DNA from 4 places in the Bacillus sp. 3255 genome. Region 2 is predicted to be linked to each of the others. Evidence: riboswitches for the same ligand, from Rfam matches in the RefSeq annotation. Region 2 holds a riboswitch; each other region holds the start of a gene.
The links. Region 2 has a riboswitch for cyclic di-GMP ahead of J2X61_RS21895 (pyridoxal phosphate-dependent decarboxylase family protein). Riboswitches for the same ligand answer to the same signal wherever they lie in the genome.
Positions count from the first base shown of each region.

Region 1: another riboswitch for cyclic di-GMP. It lies ahead of J2X61_RS02160 (hypothetical protein); the one in region 2 lies ahead of J2X61_RS21895 (pyridoxal phosphate-dependent decarboxylase family protein).
Region 3: another riboswitch for cyclic di-GMP. It lies ahead of J2X61_RS32050 (putative bifunctional diguanylate cyclase/phosphodiesterase); the one in region 2 lies ahead of J2X61_RS21895 (pyridoxal phosphate-dependent decarboxylase family protein).
Region 4: another riboswitch for cyclic di-GMP. It lies ahead of J2X61_RS09610 (putative motility protein); the one in region 2 lies ahead of J2X61_RS21895 (pyridoxal phosphate-dependent decarboxylase family protein).

Region 1 is NZ_JAVDUS010000001.1:514,382-520,291, forward strand. Features, by position in the region: gene J2X61_RS02155 (bifunctional diguanylate cyclase/phosphodiesterase) at 1-841, opposite strand, end outside; gene J2X61_RS02160 (hypothetical protein) at 1,075-1,596, opposite strand; cyclic di-GMP riboswitch class I at 1,674-1,768, opposite strand; gene ade (adenine deaminase) at 1,951-3,750, opposite strand; gene J2X61_RS02170 (cold-inducible protein YdjO-related protein) at 3,866-4,114, shown strand; gene J2X61_RS02175 (four-carbon acid sugar kinase family protein) at 4,137-5,597, opposite strand; gene J2X61_RS02180 (ribulose-bisphosphate carboxylase large subunit family protein) at 5,603-5,910, opposite strand, start outside.
Region 2 is NZ_JAVDUS010000015.1:116,580-122,489, reverse strand. Features, by position in the region: gene J2X61_RS21905 (GDYXXLXY domain-containing protein) at 1-499, opposite strand, end outside; gene J2X61_RS21900 (methyl-accepting chemotaxis protein) at 1,006-2,748, opposite strand; gene J2X61_RS21895 (pyridoxal phosphate-dependent decarboxylase family protein) at 2,755-4,425, opposite strand; cyclic di-GMP riboswitch class I at 4,531-4,616, opposite strand; gene J2X61_RS21890 (ABC transporter ATP-binding protein) at 4,849-5,910, opposite strand, start outside.
Region 3 is NZ_JAVDUS010000027.1:37,962-43,871, forward strand. Features, by position in the region: gene J2X61_RS32035 (S-layer homology domain-containing protein) at 1-1,739, shown strand, start outside; gene J2X61_RS32040 (hypothetical protein) at 1,826-1,990, opposite strand; gene ilvA (threonine ammonia-lyase IlvA) at 2,176-3,432, shown strand; cyclic di-GMP riboswitch class I at 3,495-3,582, shown strand; gene J2X61_RS32050 (putative bifunctional diguanylate cyclase/phosphodiesterase) at 3,666-5,189, shown strand; gene J2X61_RS32055 (BMP family lipoprotein) at 5,463-5,910, shown strand, end outside.
Region 4 is NZ_JAVDUS010000005.1:191,363-197,272, forward strand. Features, by position in the region: gene carB (carbamoyl-phosphate synthase large subunit) at 1-1,998, shown strand, start outside; gene pyrF (orotidine-5'-phosphate decarboxylase) at 2,054-2,743, shown strand; gene pyrE (orotate phosphoribosyltransferase) at 2,786-3,430, shown strand; cyclic di-GMP riboswitch class I at 3,522-3,608, shown strand; gene J2X61_RS09610 (putative motility protein) at 3,631-3,834, shown strand; gene J2X61_RS09615 (LysR family transcriptional regulator) at 4,811-5,689, opposite strand; gene dapA (4-hydroxy-tetrahydrodipicolinate synthase) at 5,813-5,910, shown strand, end outside.

The DNA of each region.
Region 1 (5,910 bases), on a different contig from region 2:
TGTATAGAGAAGCGGCTTCCTCCCCGTCTTGGTCAATTAGAAAGAGCAAATCGAAAATCGTACGATGAATCGCCTCGCTGCGCGTATACCCGAAAATAGCTTCCGCCGCGGGATTAAATTCAATGATCCGGCCTTGCGATTTGAACATGAGGATACCGTCAATCGCCGACTCCAGAATCGATGCCTTGAGCGCAATCTGCTCCGCCAACCGCCGATCGGCCGACAAGGAGCTGATGAAGCTCACCGCGAAAATCAGAATCGTACCGAAGGCTACGTACATGGCCACTACAAAGAAATCCATGCTGGTTCCGTGCGCGCCGCCGGAATGATAGCCTTCCGGGAATGTCATGACAGCTGCAGACATCCCCATATAGTGCATCCCGGTAATGGCGACCGCCATAATGAAGCCGCTGAACGCAATGTTCTGGCTCCTCTTGAATAAGGCATGCAGCGAAGTTACAGCCGCCCATACGGCGATGAGAATTGACAAAGCGAGCTGCAGCGGATGATAGCTTATGCTGATCTGCTGCAAAGCGGCCATGCCGATATAATGCATCCCGCTGATCGCCAGCCCCATCGAAGTCCCGCCGATGATAAGCCTGGCGCGGGAATATGTGCCCAGGAACGTCACGGCAAATCCGATGAGCGTACCCGCGATCGCCACTGCAATAGAGGCGCTTACGATCCGGATATCGTAGGTCACCCCAGCAGGCAATTGATACGCCAGCATGGCGATGAAGTGCATCGACCATATACCCACACCCATAACGCCCGCACTGCAGATCAACCAGCTTGTCCGCTGCCATCCGTCGGTAGACAAAACTTTGCGCGCGAGGTTCAACGCCGTGAAGGAGGCGAGCAGCGCTATGCTGAACGAGAGGAGAAAAAAGGACGACATTATAGCTTTCCGTAATCGTATGATGCATAGACAAGCCTCATTTCGTTATTACTGTAAGGAGAATGTGATCTTCGCCGTATGCACGATCTCATTCAATTGATCACTATGCCCCTCGAGTTTGTCGGCCGGCTTCGATGTTCGGTGAATGACATGACCTGATCCTGTTCGTCGGTTCGTTAACTTACATGTTTCACATTGTCGGCTAATTGTACCGAGAGGACGGATATTGTGTGCGAGAGACTCTCTACAATCGACCTCACGGTTTGCTGAAGCTTCAGATTCTGCTGATCTTCGAATAGCGCCGCAGCTTTTCGGTTGGCCATAATTTGATAGATCAAGGCCCCAATAAACAAGATGACGAAAATCAAGTGAATCGCTACCATCGAGAAAGCGTACTTCCCAGAGCCATACACCAGTTCAGGAAATAACACGAATCGCGCGAGATGTTGAACGGCAATAAGAATGGCCAGGACCATGAAAATTGAAAAATGATACTCAAATATCCCCTTGCCTCCGGCGATGATCGACATGCTGCACATGGTTAGCGAAAGCGTATGAATCATCGGAATCCAGGCATTCACCGCGTGCAGACGGGACAATATCAAGCCGATAATGACGAGCAGGATCGGGATGGCGATAAAGAAATCAAGCAGCATGGAAGCGTCGGTTATGACTTCGTGCTGCATAAGCTCTTTCAAACAAAAGCCCCCCTGGATGGATTATCCAATGGTTAATAAAGAAAAGACCACCCCGAATACAGGATGGTCCCTCCCTACCCGGTAACCTGTCAACCATAGCATACAGTGAAATGGTATGCCTTAGGCCACGGCTTTGCGTCTCATTGTTTCCAATGATTTGCCTTTATCAATCTGGTAGTATCTAATTGTTTCCGTCTTCATACAGTCTGTTCTTATTATAGTTCGCAAAAAAATTAACTGTACATAGCAATAATTGTTGCATGGTGTCGAATTCAATAAAATTCCGATAAGAATTGCATAATTTTTATTTATCAGACTTAACTTGTGGTATAATTCCGGGTTCGGCCTCTTCGGTCATTCCCCTATTTCCGTTTCAATCAGCGCAAACTGTGTAACATCTGCGATGCCGCGGTTCGTTATGCGAATTTCCGGGATAACCGGCAGTGCAATCAGCGAGAACGTCATGAACGGAGCATGGAGCGGACAACCCAGCTGCTTCCAGGCCAATTCCAGCTCGGCGACTTCTTGCACAACCTCTTGTAACGATTTATCAGACATCAGGCCTGCGATCGCCATCGGTACTTGAGCCAGCACCTTGCCGTCTTCGACGACGATCATACCGCCCCCGATTCTCACAAGTTCATTGGCTGCGAAAGCCATATCGTTCTCATCCACACCCATCACGATTAAGTTATGGCTGTCATGAGCCACCGTTGAAGCGACCGCACCCGACTTCAGCCCGAAGCCATGCGCGAAGCCAAGCGCAAGCTGACCTGTCCCGCGGTGCCGCTCTATACAGGCAAGCCGAATGATATCTTGGCCGGGGTCCGGCTGGATAATGCCTTGTTCAACCTTTAGCGAAGCCGTCATTTTCGCCGTGCGGGCACTATTCTCGATAGCCCCGATAACATGGACTCGCGTCCGCTCCCCTTGATACCGGCTCGCAAGGCGGAAATCCTCCGCTGCCAGCGCACGCTTCACATGCATTGAATGGAGAATTTGCTCCGGATATGTGTAGACAGGGAACTCGGCTGCAAGCCGGCCGTTCTCATAGATGACGGTCCCATCCGTTATCACTACAGCCGGTTCAACCTTGTACAGATCATCCAACAGCACAATGTCCGCACATTTGCCCGGCGTAATACTGCCTAAATCCTTCTCCAGATTGAAATAGCGCGCCACATTGATCGTTACCATTTGGATCGCGGTCACCGGGTCGACACCCTCCTCGATCGCGCGGCGCACGACGTGGTTGAGATGACCCTGCTCCACAAGTGTCTGCGGGCTTACATCATCCGTCACCAGCGAGATATTGGAGGTGTTCACCTTATCCTCGGTGACGACTTTGATGACTTCCTTGACATCATGCCATGCCGAGCCTTCGCGGATCATCAGATGCATGCCCATGCGCACCTTATGCAGCCCTTGCTCCCGCGTGACCGTTTCATGATCGGAAGTCACGCCCGAAGCGATATAGGCTTGCAGCATGCGGTCATCCTCGCTGGGGAAATGTCCCGTGACCGTCTTGCCGCTAAGGATGGTGGCCTCGATTTCTCCGCACATGGTGGGATCGCCGTACACGACACCCGGGAAATTCATCACTTCGCCAAGTCCGACGACTTGATCCCATTTCAGACCCGCCTCAATATCCGCTACACCCAAGCTTGCTCCGGCATCCTCCAAGTCCGTTGTAGCGGGTACGCAGGACGGGAAGGTCGTAAACACCTTAAGCGGAAGTCCCTGCCCCTCTTCATGCATCAACCGCACTCCTTCTACCCCGCACACATTGGCAATCTCATGCGGATCCATGAAGATGCCCGTCGTTCCCTTGGCGAGCGCCGCTTTGGCGAACTCGGTTACCGAGAGCATCGTGCTTTCGACATGCATATGTCCGTCCAAAAAGCCGGGAACGATGTACTTGCCGCCGGCATCGATCATAACGGTTTGCTCGCCAATCGTATGATCGGCGTTTCCGATATAGGCGATTCGCCCGGCGGCGATCGCAACGTCCATATTCGCCAGCAATTCTCCCGAATACACATTCACGAGCGTTCCGTTCTTGATAACCGTATCCGCGAACGCATGACCCATTGCGACCTTCGCTAGCTGCCGGCTTACATCCACTAATCGACTTCTTCGATTGTATCTCATCATTCGTTATCTCCTTTGAAATATGTCATCTACTATTATAGCCGATCTAGTTAATGATATGGAGCGGGCGCCGCGCGAATGCCGAGCAGGTATACCGCTTACAGATTCAAGACGTTGAATGAAGATAATGGCATTCGGGCAGGTTAAGGCAGCAGGAGGTGTTACTGTCTTGGATGCCGAAGTGACCAAGCCGGACTTATCCCCAGTCCCTATTTGGAGATGCAAGAACAACGAATGTAAGGCATGGATGCGCGAAGAGCTGGCAGCCTCTCCGTCGCCGGAATGTCCGCTGTGCAAAGGCGGCATGCTGAAGAGCATCAAGCATCTGCCTAAGCTGGTCAAAAAGAAACCGCGAAAAAAACCGTGAAGCAGCCCGCTTCACGGTTTTATTACGATACATAAGCAGCTACCCGTTCGAAAAAGTCCACCCCGCCGACCTGACCGCCCTTCAGCACCAGTTCCAGACCGTCAAAACGCGGATTATGGGCATACGCCCGGCAGAGCGGTCCTCCAGGATCCAGCAGCGCCTTGCACTCCAGCGCATAGATGCCGAGCTCTCTCGTCACATACCCCGAGGTGTCTCCCCCCGCGATCAGAACACGGGGCAAGGCGAGCTCCCTGACGAGCTCGTTCGTGAGAGAACCGAGCGCCATACCCAGCAGACGGCTGCTGTCCTCGGAGCGGATTCCCCGGGCAGCGAGCGCTTGGCGAGTATGCGCGATACTTGCATCCTCCGGGCCTGTTGCCGAATAGAGGATGACGCTCCTGCCGCCGGCCAGCTGCTTCGCCGCTTCTTGCCGCAGGGCGGCCATCGCCGCCTCCCGCGATTCCGCGCTCAGCAGTTCCTCCACCGCGACCCGGATGCCTGCGAAGCCCGCCTCCAGGGCGCACGCGATCTGCGCCCCTGTGACCGGCGAGCAGCTGCCCGAGACGACCAGCAGCGGCGCTGTACCGGAAGCGCCTCCCGGGGGCGTCTGAGGCACAGGAAGCCCTAAAGGCCCTGAAGGCCCTGCTGTCGCTGCCGCTTCCTGCTGCCATACCGCCCCCAAGGCGTACTCCACGCCCGACGATCCGATGACGAACAAGCCGTCCTGCCCGGCCGCCTCCTCCCAGATGAGCCGCCCAGCCGTCTCCAAGCGCCGCTCATCCAGCACGTCGAAGAGAACCATATCCGGCGCCTCCTGCGCGATAATGCGCTCCAAGCGCTCGCGCACCTCTTCGGCCACGCCATCCTGCGCCAAAATATCCAGCAGCGCGACCCGCAGCTCTGTCTGCTGAGCCAGATGCCGGCGCAAATCCGCCTCCGCCATCGGCGTGACCGGATGCGCGGACATCGTCGGATGGCGGTCCAGCCGGTGCACGGCGCCACCGGCGCTGCCGACGCCGCCGGCAGCGAAATGATGGCCGAACAGCGTATACCGGCCCAAGTAAGGACTACCGGCCAGCAGCGGAATATAACGGCCGCCGAACACCTCGCGTCCGATCTCCGCCGCTTTGCCGATGCTGCCCGTACCGGGCGAGGAGTCGAAGGTCGAGCATATTTTGTAATGCACAACAGCAGCTCCAGCCGCCTTCAAGGTAGTAAATATAGGGCGCAGCTCCCGCTCCATCTCCTCAGGCGTCAGCGACCGTCCGACACCGGCCACGCCGAAGCAGTCGATCTCTTGAAACCTGGCTTCCAGCAGTTCCTGCGCAGGAGGCTCCAGAAACAGGACCGTTCTAAGCCCTGTCTGAAAAAGCGATTCCAGCACGTCGGTCGAACCCGTGAAGTCGTCCCCATAATAGCAGAGCGGCCGTCTGGCACGCTTCGCTACAGGCTGCCTTTCCCTAAGATCGTCCTCCCCGCTCATCGCCCTCACACCTTCCCATATTTCTCGATCGCCCTCCGCAAGGAAGGATGCTGCGCAGCATACGCCTCGAGCGGAATGCCTTGCACCGCCGCCTCCCAGCCCAGCTTCATGCTCTCGAAGCCGGCCGCCGGCCCGTCGGGGTGAGCCAGCATACCACCGCCGGCCAAGTGCATGACGTCCACCGTTCCCGTTGCCGCATATGTAGCCGGCGCCGTTCCCGCCCACTGGGCGGAGGATACGACCGGCATCGCCTTATAGCCGCCGAACAGAGGCGCCGTACAAGCTTCAATGGACCGCACGACCGATTCATTGC
Region 2 (5,910 bases):
CCGTCCATACGAAAAGCGCGCCGTTCACCAGCACCAGGCCCAGCCAGACGGCGAGCTGAACGGCTTCCGTCTCCAAGCTTCCCTGCCATCGCGGAAAGAAATAATAGCCGTAAGCCAGATGGCCGAGGATATAAGCCAGTACATAGAACGGCTGCCACCTCGTTAACAGGCTGAACAGAATAGCCGGAACGAACCAGACGGCGAACAACGCATAACTGTCCGCATGCGAGTTGTACGTTTGCCCGATAACACCGATTCCCACCCCGAAGGAAATGCAGCTGGCGAACAAGCTGAGCTTGCTGAGAAACTGCCTGCCTGATTGCCGGGATAACCATATGGATAATCCATAGAAGCCGAGGATGAGGAGGAAGGCGGGAACGAATTTCTCCCAGCGGTTTAGCTTCTCCCAGTTGGTTGCGAAAAAATATACAATGGCGGTTAGCAGCGCGCTGGCTCCCAACACATAACCTAATTGAATTGTGATCCATTTCGATTTCATGTTGCAGGACCTCCTCTCGTCATACTCTTATTGTTACTCAAGTTACGCCGATTGAGAAGTACTATCTATTCCTAGTACCTGATCATTAGCCCTGGTGATTATCCCCTTGCACCGCACTGCGGTAAGGTTTGCCGGTGCCATTCATAAGAAAGCTCGGCTCCTCCAAGAGAGCTAAGCCTCTACCGAGAGTCCCGCCCATAGCGGGAATTTCTCCTGTTACATGCAGCCTGGCGGATCCTCGAATGCTGAATAACAGGAATTCCTCCCGTTATTCAGCCCGTACTTGCAGCCTTTACGCGAAATGGGGATGAATGAACGGGAGGAATTCCCTTTATTCGTACAACTAGGCTAATTTTCTCGCGAATAACGGGAGAAATTCCAGTTACGACCTGCGGCTGACCAAGAAAAGCTCGGCTCCCTCAACGAGAGAGCCCCGCCCCGCCGCAGTTCAATAAAAAGAACCGTCAAAGTGACGGTTCTCCAAGGCGATCATCCGCCCGCTTCGTTCATTGCTTCATGTTAAACTTCTGCACGGAACCTTGAAGCGCTGCCGCCATCTCCGACAGATTCCGAATCGCCGCCGTGATTTCCTGGATGGAGGCGCTTTGCTCCTCAGCGGCGGCTGCAACCTCCTCGTAGCCCGCGGATTGTTCTTCCGTAATTCCGGAGATCCGCTGCATCACAGCCGAAATCGTCTCGAACGATTGGACCGCTCGTTCCAGCGTATCCAAGAGTCGATCTGTCCTTTCGGAAAACATGGATATACCATTGAAAATGATCTTGAAATTCTCATAGGTATCGTGAATCCACGTTTGCCCCTGCTCCACGGCTTGATTGCCTTGCGTAATGCTCGCCATCACCACAAGACTGTCGTTCTGCGTGCTGGATACAAGATCCGTAATCGAGCTCGCCGCACGAGTAGACTGCTCGGCCAACTTCTTCACTTCGCCGGCAACGACGGCAAAGCCTTTGCCCTGCTCGCCGACACGGGCCGCTTCGATCGATGCGTTCAACGCCAGCAGGTTCGTCTGCTGCGCAATTTCGGTAATGATATGTATGATTTCGCCGATCTCTTTGGAGCGATTGCCTAATTGCTGAGCCGCTTCTTCGGATTGCTTCATTTCCTTCTGAATCACGTTCATTTGATGCAGCGTTTTCTCCACAAGCTGCTGGCCGTCAACCGACTGCGCCCCGACTTGGTGGGCCATGAGCTGCATTTGTTTGACCTCCGACGTCACTTCCGTCAGCTCCCCATTGATTTCGAAGATGGATGTCGTGCTGTCCGTTATCGACGAAACGACTTCCGCGACACCGCCGTACATATTGTTCATCGAGACGGCGACGACGCCGGCACTCGAGCTCGACTCGTCCGCCGAGTGATACAATTGCTCGCTGGTCTGTGTGATCATATTGGCGGAGGTGAACATTTGGCGGATCAGAATGTCCAGATTCTCCCGCATGACATTGAACGCCCCGGCCAGCTTGCCGATCTCATCCTCCCGCTGGATATGCACCCGCTCGGATAAATCGCCTGCCGCCACCTTCTCCGTCATATGCATCAGACGCACAACCGGCCTCGTTACGCTTCTGCTGATGAAGTAGGCGATCAAACTGCCTAGCAGAAGAATAAGCAGCGTTATCATGATCATCGTCCAGACCAACTCCTGCTTCGTCTGCGGGATGACCGTTGCGTCGAGATCGATGCCGACGATGCCGATGTTTTCACCGTTTTGGTTGCGGAGCGGTGCGAATATGGATTTATGAATGCCGTACTCATCTGTATAAATGGAACTGATCACCGGCTTATCCTGCTTGACGGCTTCGTTCATCTCAGGCGTGAACGGATAATCGGTGCCGTAATCGTCCTCTACGCCGGTTAGCACAATGATCTGTTCTTTGTTGTCTTTCTTCATCAACACATAGACGTTCTCCAGCGAATCTTCCTTCTTGAACGCCTCGAATTGTTTTTTGATTCGCTCATAAGCTTGGTGTTTCGTATCCGTAATCTGCTCGGGGCGGTCCGGAATGACAGCGAGGTAGTTCGTCACGTTCTGAATATTCGTCATTAACCGCAGTACGAACTGATCCTCCAGCTTCGCGGATAACTTGGTGGAGATCCAGTAGCCGGATAAAGAAAAGATGCCGCTGACCAATAAGAGCAGCAATACGATGCTGGCGGTCATCTTCACCGCGAGACGGGAACGGAATCCGTTCACCGCTTTTTTAAAATATGACTTAATCCCTAACATTCATTATTACCTCCTGCTCATCGCTGCTTCACCGGCGTATTGGCGATACGTCTGATCGATCGTTTCTTTCAAATAACGGACGATTTCGTCCACATGCTGCACTTCCGTATAGGGGGAGATGATGAATAGTTTGGAGGCATAGAGCGCCACAGAACTGTGATCGGAAGTTGGAACAAGCAGGTGCTTCTTCGTATCGCCGAAGAAAATTTGGTCCCGCCGTTCGCCCAGCAGCTCGAACCACAATTCGTTAAATCGGTTGTTTCGCTCTACCTCCTGCAGCGTGCATGTACCGCCAAGCTCGTCCTGAAACCTGGAGACGCCTTCCGGATAAATGCGCAGCAGTGTAATGATGCCGGGATTGTCTTCATTCACGATGACAGCCTGCGGGATTGCCTCGCGAATCGCCTCACGAAAAGCGAGATTCACCTCAACGAACTGCGCCAGAAGGCGCTGATAGCCCTGAATGCCAAAAGCCAAGAGTGCACTGTAGATGCTGATGGAGCTGCCCATACGGGAACATTCCAACGTATACCCCGTGTGGTATTGCCCATAACCCCGGTGTCCGACATACGGCGTTTCGTCAGGATGCAGATCCATCAACCGCAAATCGCCGGCCTCCCGCACCAGAAACAAGCTGGTGACGTAAGGAGTTTGACCCAGCTTCTGAAAATCGAAGCATAGGGAATCCGCCATATGCAAATGCTTCATTCTGCCATGAATCTGAAGCAGCGCATGCAGAACCTCCTGCTTCAGATCGAGCGGATTCAACTCGAAGTCGTAATCGTTGAAGAAGGCGAAGAACCCGCCTAGAGCGGAATCCGCATGAATGTGCGCTCTTGGCAAATCATGCTGCTTCGCAATGGCATCGCTAACCGCATAAATTGCGGACAAATCGTCGATTCCCATAGCATCCGTCGTGCCTGTGGTCGCAACAATATAGACGGGAATGCCGCCGCCTGCGACCACTTCTTCCATCTTGAGCCGCAAATCGCCGACATCCATGGAGCTATCCGGATTCGTGCGAACGCGAATCAAGTGGTCGCTTCCGATCCCCGATGCTTCCATGGACTTGAACAAGGAGTAATGCGCCGCTTCGGAGCAGAACGCGTAGAGATTGCCGGGGACGCCTTGCTGCAAGGCATTCGGCGCTACTTTCGCAATCGCGATGCGCAGCCCTGAGAAGACGGCGCCCTGCCCGCCCCATGTCGTATAGCCGCCGCTGGTAAGCGGATCGTAGCCGATGAGCTTCGACATCATACTGATGACGCGAACTTCCGCTTCCGCGCCCGCCGGTCCGTATACATCCCACAAGTTGTTGCCATTCACCATGAACGCCGCCATCATGCCCAGAATACCGGGGATGGAGGCCATCGGTAGAATGTTGGTCAGAAAATATTTGGTATGGTAGGGATGGGCGTGCAGCAGCTTCAACAGCTCTGCGTTCACTTCCTCCAGGGGAACGCTGTCTCCCGGAATCGCGCTGTTCCGAATCAGGTTGCTGTAGAAATTCCCCGACCGGTCCTTTTCTCCTTTGAGGTTAACGCCATTCGGGTTTTTCAAGGCGTCGACGCCCGTCAGGATTTGTTCCATCAGCTGAAGCACCATTTGACGCGTTTGCGGATTCCCATTCTCACTTGGGAACAAATGCTGCATATTCGCAGGTCTTCTCTCTCTCATTATCTCTACTCCTATCGCTAGATTCGCTAGATTGGCCAAGCATAAATACGCACACAAAAAAAAAGTGAACCCTGGCAACAATGCCAATAACTTCACCAATCGCAGAGCTGCAACTGGCTGACATATCCTTGTTGGATGTAGTCCCTCTAGTTTTGCGTCCCTATTTTTCAATAGGTTTGCCAGTATGCTGTTTGAAAAACTACAACTCCTTTCGACATCCGTCGACATAATGTTTACAATTTTATACATCAGTATAGTACATTAGTCCAAATTAAACAACATAATTTACCACTTTTGTTTAGAAACCTTATTTTCTCTCTTTATATTGGTTCGCTTACATTTACTTGACCGAAGGTAGAATAATAGAAAAAAAAGCTTAGCTACGACTCTAATTATGAGTCATAACTAAGCTTATCCTGATGCCTATGATATCGTTTGAGCGGTCTCCGCGCTGCCCTGCGAGTGCAGGTACAGCTGCTCGTAGTACCCGTGCTGCGCCAACAGCTCCGCATGGTTCCCTTCTTCCACGATATGTCCGTGGCTCATGACCAGAATGCGGTTGGCATGAATGATCGTCGAGATGCGGTGAGCGATAACCAGTGTCGTCCGCCCCTCTGCGACAACCTGCAGCGCAGCTTGGATAAGCTGCTCCGTTTGCGAATCCAGATTCGCCGTCGCTTCGTCGAGAATCAAAATTTTGGGCTGGAACACGATAATGCGCGCGAACGAAATGAGCTGCCGCTCGCCGGCCGACAAGCCGCTTCCCCGTTCGGAGATCCGCGTGTCATAGCCATCCTTCAGCCTGGCGATCAGCGCATCGGCGCCGACCAACCGGCAAGCCTCAATCACCGCTTCCCGAGGGATGGTTTCATCGAACATCCGCACATTGTCCAGAATGCTGCCGGCGTACAAATACGGTTCCTGCTGCACAAGGCCTACGATCCTGTGAAGTTCAGCCTGCGGGATATCGCGGATATCCGTCCCGTCGATGCTGACGCTTCCCTTCTGCACATCGTAGAAGCGGCAGAGCAGCGAAATCAGCGAGCTTTTACCGGCGCCCGTCGTACCGACAATGCCGATCATTTCACCGGGTGCGATGCGCAGCTCCAGATTCTCGATAACGGACACCTCCTTCAAATAGCCGAAGGTCACATTGCTGAAATGAATCTCGCCTTTCACGTTCTGCATGGCAACCGGCTTCGCGTCCGGCTTATCCTTGACTTCCGGCTGCGTGGCGAAAATGTTCCAAATCCGGTTCATCGAAACTGTCGTTGATTGGAGCGTATTCCACTGCTGCGTAATATTATTGATGGGCTGGAAAAACTGCCGAATATACGTAATGAACGCATAGAGAACGCCAAATTCGATCGTTTTATCGAAAACGGCAATGCCGCCGATCCACGTAATGAACGCGACCGACAAATTGCCCAAAATATCAAAGGAACGGTTGAACAAAACGTTCGTGCGAATTTCCCGCAAATTGGC
Region 3 (5,910 bases), on a different contig from region 2:
TGAACGGGGATGGCGAAGTCACGAATTATAACTACAATTGGATGGATAACGTCACGTTCCCGACCGGCGTGAAACCGATTGCCCAGGAGAAGGCGGCGCAGTTGTTCCATGACAAGGCGGCAATGTCGCTGCTGTATCAGATTCCATATGGGGCCAAGGGGAAGAAGCTGCCCATTCTGTCGTATATAATGGGCGGATTCTCGCTGAACGCGGAAACAGGCGAGCCGTGGAATCCGGGTCCCCAGCTGGCGGTAGGGAAGCCCCTCACCGACAAACCGCTCGCTGAGCTGCCTGCAGCCACGCTCAATCTAACGAAGGAAGAAGCGGCGAAGAAGGTAGCGGCAGCATTCAACCTCCCGGCAGACTACAAGCTGCAGGAAGCTAGCTATAATGAATCGACGAATCCGGAAACCGGACAGACCGACTCGTACTGGAATTTGAACTGGACGGTCACCTCCGAGAAGGACCCTTCCGGCAAGCTCGGTTCGAGAGGCGCATGGGCGGGAGTGAACAGTACAACCGGAGCAATTACGAGCTTCAACAGCTACATGCCATATGGACCGGAGGGGGATAAGGAAATTGTTGGGAAGATTTCCCTGGATGATGCGGTAGCGAAGAGCGTGGAGTTCGTCAAAAAGCAGATTCCGGCTTACACCGATCAACTGGTGCTGAGCGTTCAAGCGGAGAAAGATATTCCCGCTGAGCAGCTGAAGCATATGCGGAATTGGAACATCAGCTTCAACCGGGTCATCGATGGCGTGATCGCCGGCCAAGAAACTGTATCGGTCAGCATTGACCGCGTGACCGGTGAGATGGTCAGCTATCAGTTCGGTTTGAGCAACATGCCGTATCCGAAGCAGAAACCAGAGGTGTTGGCGCTGGATAAAGCCAAGGATCTGTGGCTCTCCCAATTTGACATCAAACTTAATTATGTTCTGGAGGATGGCGGCTACAATGGCCCGATCCCGTTGGAGAAATACAATGTGATGGTGGCAGCCGGAGAGATGCCTCCGACCGCTGCTGCAGCGAACAAGGACGAGAAGCTGCAGGCTAAGCTGGTCTACACGCTCAACCCCAAATTCAACCGCGAGCCCTTCCTGTTGGATGCGCAAACCGGCGTATGGCGGAACAGCCAAACCGGCGAAACGGTGTCCTTGGATAAAGTGACGGTAAGCGATATTGATAATCACTGGGCTAAGAACGAGCTGCAGCTAATGCTCGATTATCAAGCTTTGGATGTGCAGGATGGCAAAGTGAACCCGGATCAACTGATTAAGCGTGGCGAGCTGGTCAAAATGCTGGTCATTGCCATGAACGGCGGCAACGGCGGCATCTATTACGGAGCTGAACGCAAGGCGTCCTTCGCCGATGTGAGCAACGCTTCGCCGTATTTCGCTTATGTGGAGAATGCCGTGGACCGTGGCTTGCTCGAGGCGGGTACGGAGTTCAACCCGGAAGCGACGCTCGACCGTGAAGAGATGGCGCAGCTGATCGTGAAGGCGCTCGGTTACAAGAGCCTGTCGCAATACGACGGCGTGTTCAATTCGCAGTTCGCTGACGCCGCAGAGCTTAAGGATGTGGGCGTGGCGGCCATCGTGCTAGGGCTGAACATTATGACGCTTACGGACGGGAAGTTCGCACCGCAGCAAGAAGTCTCCAAAGCGCAGGCAGCCAGCGCCTTCTATCGCTTCCTTCAGAAGCGTGCCGAGCTGCAAGAGCCTCCTCGCTACTACTACTAGGATAACGATTCGCTGCAAGTGAAGAGGGCTGCCGGAAGTAGTCGTAACTACTTAAGGCAGCCCCTTTCTATTGCCGTATAACGATCTTAGAACAAAGGAAATACATATTGAACGAGGAAGTACAGAATGCCGAAGGTGATGACGATGTAAGCCGCATACTTGATGAAAGTCGATGCTACTAAGCTGGAATCCGATTTCTTCTCCACATGGCGTTCTTCGATTTCATAGTTGCGTGATGGCTGAGTCGACATAGCGATCACTCCTTTGCAGGTTCTTGTTTCTTTAATACCCTCAGGGATGGGATCTGAAACAGAGACTTTTATGAAGCTTGCGGAACCTTTCCAATAATATTCTCGTACAGCCGCTCTGAGATATGCTACAATAATCTTTAAATTTTTCATTCGCATATTTTGGAGAGAAAGGAAGTAAGAGAAGAATGGTTGTTTCCGGAAAAGTAGGTTTGGAAGAAATTATTAGGGCCAATCATGTGCTCAGCAAGGTGATCGAACCGTCGCCTTTACAACGCAATGAGCTGCTCTCTAACTTGTATGAATGCAACGTTTATTTGAAACGTGAAGATATGCAGGTCGTCCGGTCGTTCAAAATTCGCGGCGCGTACAATGTCATTCAAAGCTTGACGCCTGAGGAACGCGAGGCGGGTGTCGTGTGCGCCAGCGCGGGCAACCACGCGCAGGGAGTGGCGTACTCCTGCAAGCAGCTCGGCATCGAAGGCAAAATTTTCATGCCGACAACGACGCCCCGACAGAAGATTTCGCAGGTGAAGCTGTTCGGCGGGGCTTTCGTCGAGGTGATTCTGACGGGGGACTCCTTCGACGATTCCTCGGCGCAGGCCAAGGCCTATTGTGAGAAAGAGAACAAGGTGTTCATTCATCCGTTCGATGATATTCGCACGATTGCGGGGCAAGGAACGGTCGGTCTCGAAATTATGAACCAAATGTCGGATACGCCGGACTTTATCTTTGCAACAATCGGCGGAGGCGGGCTTGTGGCAGGCGTTGCAACTTATGTGGACAGCGTTTCGCCGTACACGAAGATTATCGGCGTTGAGCCGGAGGGCGCTGCCAGCATGCAGGAGGCACTGAAGCAAGGCAAGGTTGTGACCTTGAATTCCATCGAGAAATTCGTGGACGGCGCGGCCGTGAAACAAGTCGGTGAACTGACGTTCGAGATCTGCAAGGAGAAGCTGGATGACATCGTGATTATTCCGTCCGGTAAGGAGTGCACGACAATCCTTGAGCTGTACAATAACAATGCGATCGTGATCGAGCCGGCGGGTGCGCTGCCCGTTGCGGCGCTTGATGCATACCGGGAGCAAATTCGCGGCAAGAACGTCGTCTGCATCATTAGCGGCGGTAATAACGATATTGACCGGATGCAGCAAATCAAAGAGCGTTCGCTTATCTATGAAGGCCTAAAGCATTACTTTATCCTCAACTTCCCGCAGCGTGCAGGCGCCTTGCGCGAATTTCTGGAGGAGGTACTGGGACCTACGGACGATATTACCCGGTTCGAGTATACGAAGAAGAACAACCGTGACGATGCGCCCGCTCTGGTCGGCATTGAGCTGAAAAACAAAGATGACTACGAGGGGCTCATTGAGCGCTTGTCCCGCAAGGACTATGGATACATCGAAATCAATAAGGACCCGAAACTATTTAATTTACTAATTTAAGTAAAAATAGCCAAAATGAAAGCCTCTGTGATATAGTTATATAGTCCCGTTTTTTACCTGAATATGGTTAAAGGCAAACTTGCCGAAAGGTAAGGACGCAAAGCTCCAGGTCTTAGGTTGCCTTGCAACGATGACGGCTGAGCTGCCGAGAGGATGCAGTTTACCGATACAGGTGCGCCTACGGCTATTCCAAGTGGAATAGCCTTTTTTGATGATTGAATGGAGGTTCCCCGATGAGAAGCTTACTCTTGAAGTGGATTGAACGGATACAGGTGCAGGAACAGCGCTATGTGGGCATTCTGGCCTTCTTTGTACTGACCGTCAATCTGCTTGCAGCCGCTTCTTTCAGATTTACGCCGCTGCTGTTACTGTGGTTGCTGGTTCAAGCCTTGGTCTGCCTCTTGGTTGCCATATGGATCCGCCAACTGCGGCTGACGCAGAGGCAAGAGGAAGAGAAGAGCAAACAGCTTGCGTATTTGGCCTATCATGATACGTTGACGGGTTTGCCTAACCGCCGGTTGTTCGATGACCGGTTGAAGCGGGCCTTGCTGCATGCGCAGCGCAATGAAGAGCTGGCTGCGGTCGTCTTCCTGGATATGGACCGGTTCAAAGAAGTGAACGATTCCTTAGGTCACGCCTATGGGGACCGTCTGATTCGTCAGGCAGCCGATAGATTGCTAGGCTGTCTGCGCGGTTCGGATACGGTCTACCGGCAGGGCGGGGACGAATTTATTATATTGCTTGAAGCTTTCGCCAAGCCGGAGGATGTCAGAGTGGTGGCCTCGCGTATCCAGGCGGTATTGGATGAGCCGTTCATACTGGACGGGAAGCCGGTTATCATCACGGCTAGCATGGGCATTGCCCTGTACCCGCTGGACGGCACCCAGCCCGAGCAGCTTCTGCAATATGCGGACGATGCCATGTATACAGCCAAAAGTCTTGGTAACAACCGCTTCCAATTCTACGCCTCCGAAATCGATGTCATGGTAAAAAGTAAAGCTCACATGGAAAGTGAGCTGCGCACTGCGTTGGAGCGCCAGCAGTTCGAACTGTTGTATCAGCCGCAGTATGAGATCGCGAGCCGCCGGCTCATCGGGATGGAAGTCATCTTGCATTGGGACCAAGCAGGCAAGCGGCTCTCCTCGCCGGTGGACTGGAGGAAGGCGGCCGAAGAGCTGGGCCTTATGGTCCCGATCGGCACATGGGCGATTCGGACGGCGTGCAGGCAGCTGCAAGCGTGGCAGGATGCTGGGCATAAGCCCTTGAGAATGACGATGCCGATCACGGCTTCGCAGTTCAAAGATGCAGGCTTCACGATGGAAGTCGCACAGCTGCTGCAAGAAACGGGCATTGATCCTGGGCTGGTCGAGCTGGATCTGACGGAGAGCATCACATCTTCCAACGTGCAGGAAGCCAGCGAGAAGCTGATTCTGCTGAAGAGGCTGGGCGTGCGCATCGCCATGGATGACTTGAGCACGGGGCTGTTAACGCGAAGCGGTATGGAAGGCTTGCCATTCGACAGTGTGAAGCTGGACAGCACGTTGATCAGGGATTTGGTCGAAGACGACGAGAACAAGCAGCTGGCTGTCGCCATCACGCGCATGGCTGAGCGCTTGGGACTGAAGCTGATTGCGAAAGGTGTCGAAACCGAGGAGCAGCTCGAATATTTGAAGTTTTTGCGGTGTTCGGAAGTGCAAGGACAGTTGTTCAATCCCCCTTTATCCCCGCGCGATTTCCTACGTTTAATGGCCGATTAGATTTTATAATGGGTCATCTAGATTTTATTAACCGATGGTTGTATAATCAGTAATTGGGGCTTTGAACCTATATTGTGGGGCTTTACAAAAAGATCATGTCAACTTGTTTTACATAACGAATTATGTTTAATTACGCGTGGATTTCTTTTCTCCCATCATCCAAAATGATACACTCAATCTATCGTAAGCATTACATAATTGAACTTGATCTGGCCATACTATAATTTGGGATTCAAGGTACAATTTTAAATTTATCTTTTGGGGGTAACATTGATGAAAAAAGTACTCACAACGGCGCTTATGGCAGTAACGGTTTCCGCGCTTGCTTTGGCGGGTTGCGGCAAAAAAGAAGAAACGCAACCGGCGGCCTCTGCGACTCCGGCAGCTAGCAGTGCGGCATCCGCAGCACCGAGCAACAACAGCGGTAAAGATTTCAAAATCGGCATGGTTACTGACATCGGCGGCGTAAACGATAAATCTTTTAACCAAAGCGCATGGGAAGGCCTGAAAGGGCTTGAGAAACAAACAGGCGCAAAAGTGAAAAACCTGGAAAGTAAAAGCGACGCGGATTATGTGCCGAACTTGAACCAATTCGTGAAGGATAACTACAACTTGACTTGGGGAATCGGCTTCTTGATGGGCGATGCGCTTAAAACGGTTGCAACGCAAAATCCGAACGCGAAGTTGGCGATCATCGATAACGTTGTGGAAGCTCCTAACG
Region 4 (5,910 bases), on a different contig from region 2:
CACCGTCTCTTCCTGAAAGAAACGGATCAGCTGGATAAAGAGACATTGGAACTGCGTCTGCAAAAGCCGGACGACGAGCGCCTGTTCTTGCTGGCTGAAGCGTACCGCAGAGGTTATACGGTAGAGCAGCTCCAGAGCTTGACGAAGATCGACTGGTGGTTCCTGAATAAGCTAGACGGCCTCATCAAGTTCGAGAAAGAGATTGCGGCTGGCGAACTGACTGCAGAACTGATCTTCGAGATTAAACGCAAAGGCTTTACAGACCGCGCCGTTGCCGAAATCCGCACACTTGCCGGATGCTCCAGCTTCATTAATGAAGCGGATGTCAGAGCGTTCCGTTTGAAACATAACATTAAGCCGGTTTACAAAATGGTTGATACTTGCGCAGCCGAATTCGAAGCCTCGACGCCGTACTACTACTCCACGTATGAGCAAGAAGATGAAGTAACGGAAACGACCAAAGAGAAAGTCGTCGTGCTCGGGTCCGGCCCGATCCGGATCGGACAAGGGATTGAATTCGACTACTCCACGGTGCACGCGGTATGGGCGATTCAGGCGGCAGGTTACGAAGCCGTTATTATCAACAACAACCCTGAAACTGTATCTACGGACTTCAACACATCCGACCGCTTGTATTTCGAGCCGCTCTTCTTCGAAGATGTGATGAACGTGATCGAACGCGAGAATCCGATTGGGGTTATCGTTCAGTTCGGCGGACAAACGGCGATTAACCTGGCAGCTCCGCTGGCCAAAGCCGGTGTTCGCATTCTGGGATCCGATCTGGAGAGCATCGATACGGCCGAGGATCGCAAGAAATTCGAAGCGCTGCTCAGCAAGCTGTCCATCGCTCAACCACCGGGCGGAACGGTAACATCGGTGAACGATGCTGTCGGAACAGCGGCCAAATTCGGCTATCCGGTTATCGTTCGTCCATCGTACGTCCTTGGCGGACGCGCAATGGAAATCGTCTACTCCGACCAAGAACTGCTTAGCTACATGGAGTATGCGGTCAAAATCAACCCGGAGCATCCGGTCCTCATTGACCGTTACATGCTGGGCAAAGAGGTAGAGGTTGACGCGATCTGTGACAAAGAAACCGTGCTGATTCCGGGCATCATGGAGCACGTTGAGCGTGCAGGGGTTCACTCCGGCGACTCCATCGCCGTCTACCCGCCGCAATCGATCTCCGATGCGATCAAAGCGCAAATCGTTGAAATCACAACGAAAATCGGTCTTGAACTGAACGTTGTGGGCTTGGTCAACATTCAGTTCGTTATTCATAACGATCAAGTGTACGTGATCGAGGTTAACCCGCGTTCTTCCCGTACAGTGCCGTTCTTGAGCAAAGTTACGAACATTCCGATGGCGAATGTGGCGACTCGCGTCATTATGGGGCAAAAGCTTGCCGACATGGGCTACCAAAGCGGTCTATGGCCGGAAGACAGCTATGTGTCGGTGAAAGTGCCGGTATTCTCCTTCGCGAAGCTGCGCCGCGTCGATACGACGCTTGGACCGGAAATGAAGTCGACGGGCGAGGTTATGGGCCGCGATACGAATTTCGCCAAGGCGCTCTACAAAGGTTTGATCGGTGCAGGCATGAAAATTCCTGCTGCAGGTTCCGTCGTCGTGACTGTGGCTGACAAAGATAAAGAAGAAGCGATTGAGATTCTCAAAGGCTTCTACCGTCTTGGATACAAAATTATCGCAACGGGCGGTACGGCGACAGCGATTCAAGAAGCTGGCCTGCCGGTAACCACGGTGCACAAGCTGAGCGAAGGTTCGCCGAACATTCTGGATCTGATCCGCAGCGGAGAAGCCCAGTTCGTCGTGAACACATTGACTAAAGGCAAAACGCCTGAACGCGACGGCTTCCGTATTCGCCGTGAAGCGGTGGAAAACGGTGTGGTATGTATGACATCGCTTGATACGGTAAGAGCGCTTGTGAATATGCTCGAAGCGATCAACTTCTCCTCCCGTGCAATGCCAGTACATGTCTAAGGAAGAGGTGACGGACTTGACAGTATTAACGCGTACGGATGTCGCCGGCCGTATCATGGTCGCGCTGGACTATGCGAATGCGGCAAGCGCCGAAGGGCTGCTCAAGCAGCTCGAGGGCATTCCTTGCTACGTGAAGGTGGGCATGCAGCTGTTCTATGCTGCAGGTCCCGGCTTCGTCTCCTCCCTGAAAGAGCGCGGCTATAAGGTGTTCCTGGACGTGAAGATGCATGACATCCCGAACACGGTCAAGGGCGGGGCGGAGAGCGTCACGCGCCTCGGTGTGGATCTGTTCAATGTCCATGCCGCCGGTGGCCAGGACATGATGGCTGCCGCCTTGGAAGGTGTGGACAAGGGGCTTGCCTCGGGCGCCGAACGCCCGATCGTTATCGGCGTGACACAGCTGACCAGCACGTCGCAGCAGGTGCTGAACGAAGAGATCGGCCTGACCGGAACGGTCGAGCAGGCCGTCCTTCGCTATGCCCGCCTGGCGCAAGCCGCGGGGCTGCAAGGCGTCGTCGCGTCACCGCTTGAGGTGACGGCGATCAAGGCGGCGTGCGGCGGCGCATTCGTCACCGTGACGCCGGGCATCCGTCCTGCGGGAGCGGATGTAGGCGACCAGTCGCGCATCATGACGCCTCCCGAGGCGTTCGCGCAGGGCACGGACTACGTCGTGATCGGGAGACCGATCACAGGCGCGGCAGATCCTAGAGCGGCGTTGGAATCGATTATCGATTCCGTCTTGTAGCGTCTTGTAGCACCTATCAAAGGAAGGAACGGTGGAAGTCTCATGAGTCAACAGCTTGAAACGATTGCGAAGCATGTGGCAGCTTCACTTTTAGATATCGGTGCGGTTGCGTTAAGACCGCAGCAGCCTTTTACTTGGACATCGGGCTTGAAATCTCCGATCTACTGCGATAACCGTCTGACGATGTCGCACCCTGCGATCCGCGAGGCGATTGCCGACGGTTTCGTCAGCCTGATTCAAGAGAAATTCCCGGATGCTGAAGTCGTTGCCGGCACGGCAACGGCAGGCATTCCTCATGCGGCTTGGGTGGCTCAGAAGCTGGGTCTGCCGATGATCTACATTCGCGACAAAGCGAAAGGCCACGGTAAAGAAAATCTGATCGAAGGCTCTGTGAAGCCGGGTCAGAAGGTTATCGTGATCGAAGATCTGATCTCGACAGGCGGCAGCTCTTTGAAAGCAGCCCTTGCTGTCAAAGAAGCCGGCGCCGCTGCGCTTGGCGTACTTGCGATTTTCTCTTATCAGCTGGATAAAGCAACGGATGCGTTTCAAGCGGCGGACATGCCGCTGCACACCCTCTCGAACTACTCCACATTGCTGGAAGTGGCGCTGGAGAAGGGGGCTATTCAGGAAGCGGATATGGCCTTGCTTCGTTCCTGGAGAGCGAATCCGGCCGAGTACGGCGTATAGGACTGAGCAGTCGATTCGTTGGTGTAGTCGAAGATTGACGAATCGTGCGGTATGAGCCTATACTGGTATTGTGCCAGGTGCAAACCTAACATCTGCGAACCGGCAAATGGCGCGAAAGCGGCAGACGCAAAGCTACAGGGGCTAACCGGCTTCGGCCGTATGCCAGCCAGCTACCGAACGATGAGGGGAGGAGCACGCGAATGAATATCAGCAGCAGCGTCTTCAACGCGATTAGCGGCGGAGATGCCTTGAAGCAAGCTGTTGGCATCCAACTGCTTAGCAAAATGAACGATATGCAGACTGCAGCAGTCAGTACGATGGTACAGGATTTTACCAAGTCCCAGCAGCTGGTTACCGCTTCAGCGGCGCCGCATTTGGGTGGCAACATCGACATCCGCATATAGATGGTTGAAAAGAAAGAAGCCCTACCTTTACGAGAAGGAGGGCTTCTTTTATTTGTGCAGCAGCGTCTTGGCGCAGCTGCGCAAGCAAGCTGTGCACCGGTTGGTTCATAGCGGTGCTTATGCCGGCTGCCGGCTAGCTCCGGCAAATACCCTCCGGGGTGGTTAAACATGCCGCCTCGCCGCTGCACGGTTAACCATGACGATGCAACAAACGGCCTACGGACCGCTGGCGATCCTCCGGCGGGCCGATGGCTACTCGTCTACGATATGACGAAAACCCTACGCCGGCAAACAACGAAATAATAACGAAATAACAACGAAGCAACCACGAGTCAATAACTACCCGCCGATGACCCGCCATCTCAGACGAGCTTAACTGGAAATTATCCCGTTAATTTCATCTTTTGAAAGCGGAATGCTGGAATAAAGGGATTTACTCCCTTTAAAATCTATGCTTGTCCATCAGGCCAGCGTTTTTGATGATAATTAACAGGAGAAATTCCAGTTACACTTCCACTTATAGGAGAAAGTATCGCCTAGCCGGCACTGCATCACTCAGGTCGGTTGCCAACGGTGTTGTAGCCATTCGAATGAGGAAATGGCGAGATGGAGGATGCATATCGTGTTCCGAGTGTGATTGTAAGCAGCTCCGGCTAATACCGACTAGTTTCAATAGCGTTCCGTCTAGCATCAAGTAGCACAAGTAGCTCCAATTAGTAGCATCTGGTTAGCACAATTATCACCATTTAGTATCAATTAGCGCCAAGTAGCATCATATACCACCAACCACCACCAACCAGCACCAACCCTCTCCGTGATACTGCCAATTCATCCCGCTAATGTTAGCTTCGGAAAGGGGAACACACGTATAAAGGGGAACTATTTTTCAGCGGAAGCCTAACGCTTTTCTTGCCTCCCGCTGCTAGGCTCACCTCAGCGCGGCGCTCTATTCACGCTGTCCTTGAGCCGCTGAATCTCAGACACGCCCTGCCGTCAGTAAGCCGATAAATGCCTGTAACGGCTGGGACATCCATTTCTTGGGATGGAGCAGCAGCTGAATGTCTAGTGACAATTGCTCATGCGTAAAAGAGAGCGAAGCCAGCTTGCCCAGCTCCAGCTCGGTTTGCACGGCAATTCTCGGCAGCAGCGCGAGACCTAGACCGTTCATCACGCAATGCTTGATCGTTTCCAGGTTGCCGAGCTCGAAACCGATGTGCAGCGGCACGCCGTGCTCTTTGAGCAGCTTCTCGAACATCCCCCGGTAAATACAGCTTTCTTCCGTAACGATAAATTCCGTTTGCTGAAGGTCACTTAAGCGGACTTGGTCCAGTTGGGTGAAAGGATGCTGCGTGGGTGCAACGAGGACCAGCGGTTCCTCGCGGATTTTCGTACAGGTCAGCAGGGGATCGGCGGGATAGCGGTCAAGGAGCAGCCCGATATCGTAATCGCCTTCTTTGACTTTCGAGATGAGAGACGACTCCGTATCTGGGTAGAGCTGGATGTTGAGGTGGGGATACTTTTGTTTCAAAGCTTGCAGAAAAGGGGGCAGGAAGTATGCTGCGAGCGAATTGATCGTCCCGATTGTCAATGTTCCGGCCGCTTGGCTTGTCAGCATTTCATGAGATTGATCGTACAAATCAAGCATTTGGGAAGCAAGCCTCAGCAGCGTTTCACCCGGTGCCGTCAGCCGCAGCTGGCGCCCATACCGCTCGAAGAGCGGAACGCCATACTCTCGCTCCAGCTTCTGGATCTGCATCGTTACGCTGGATTGTGCATAGCCCAGTTCTTCGCCGGCTTTGGTGAAGCTCTTTCTTCGGGCGACCTCTCGAAACGTTCGGAAATAGGTTAGATCCACCGGAGCCCCTCCGTTCATTATCAAAATTTTTGATGAGACTTATCATTTATTATAGCTAACTGTGATGTGATGTTCCATGCTAAAGTATGTTTACATCATATTTTTAACGGGGAGTGGGCGCATATGCTAAAAGAGCAAGATTTGCAAGGGATATATGTTCCGATTATTACACCATTTGATGAGGATGAAGAGGTGGATGCCGCTTCCTTTTATAATCATGC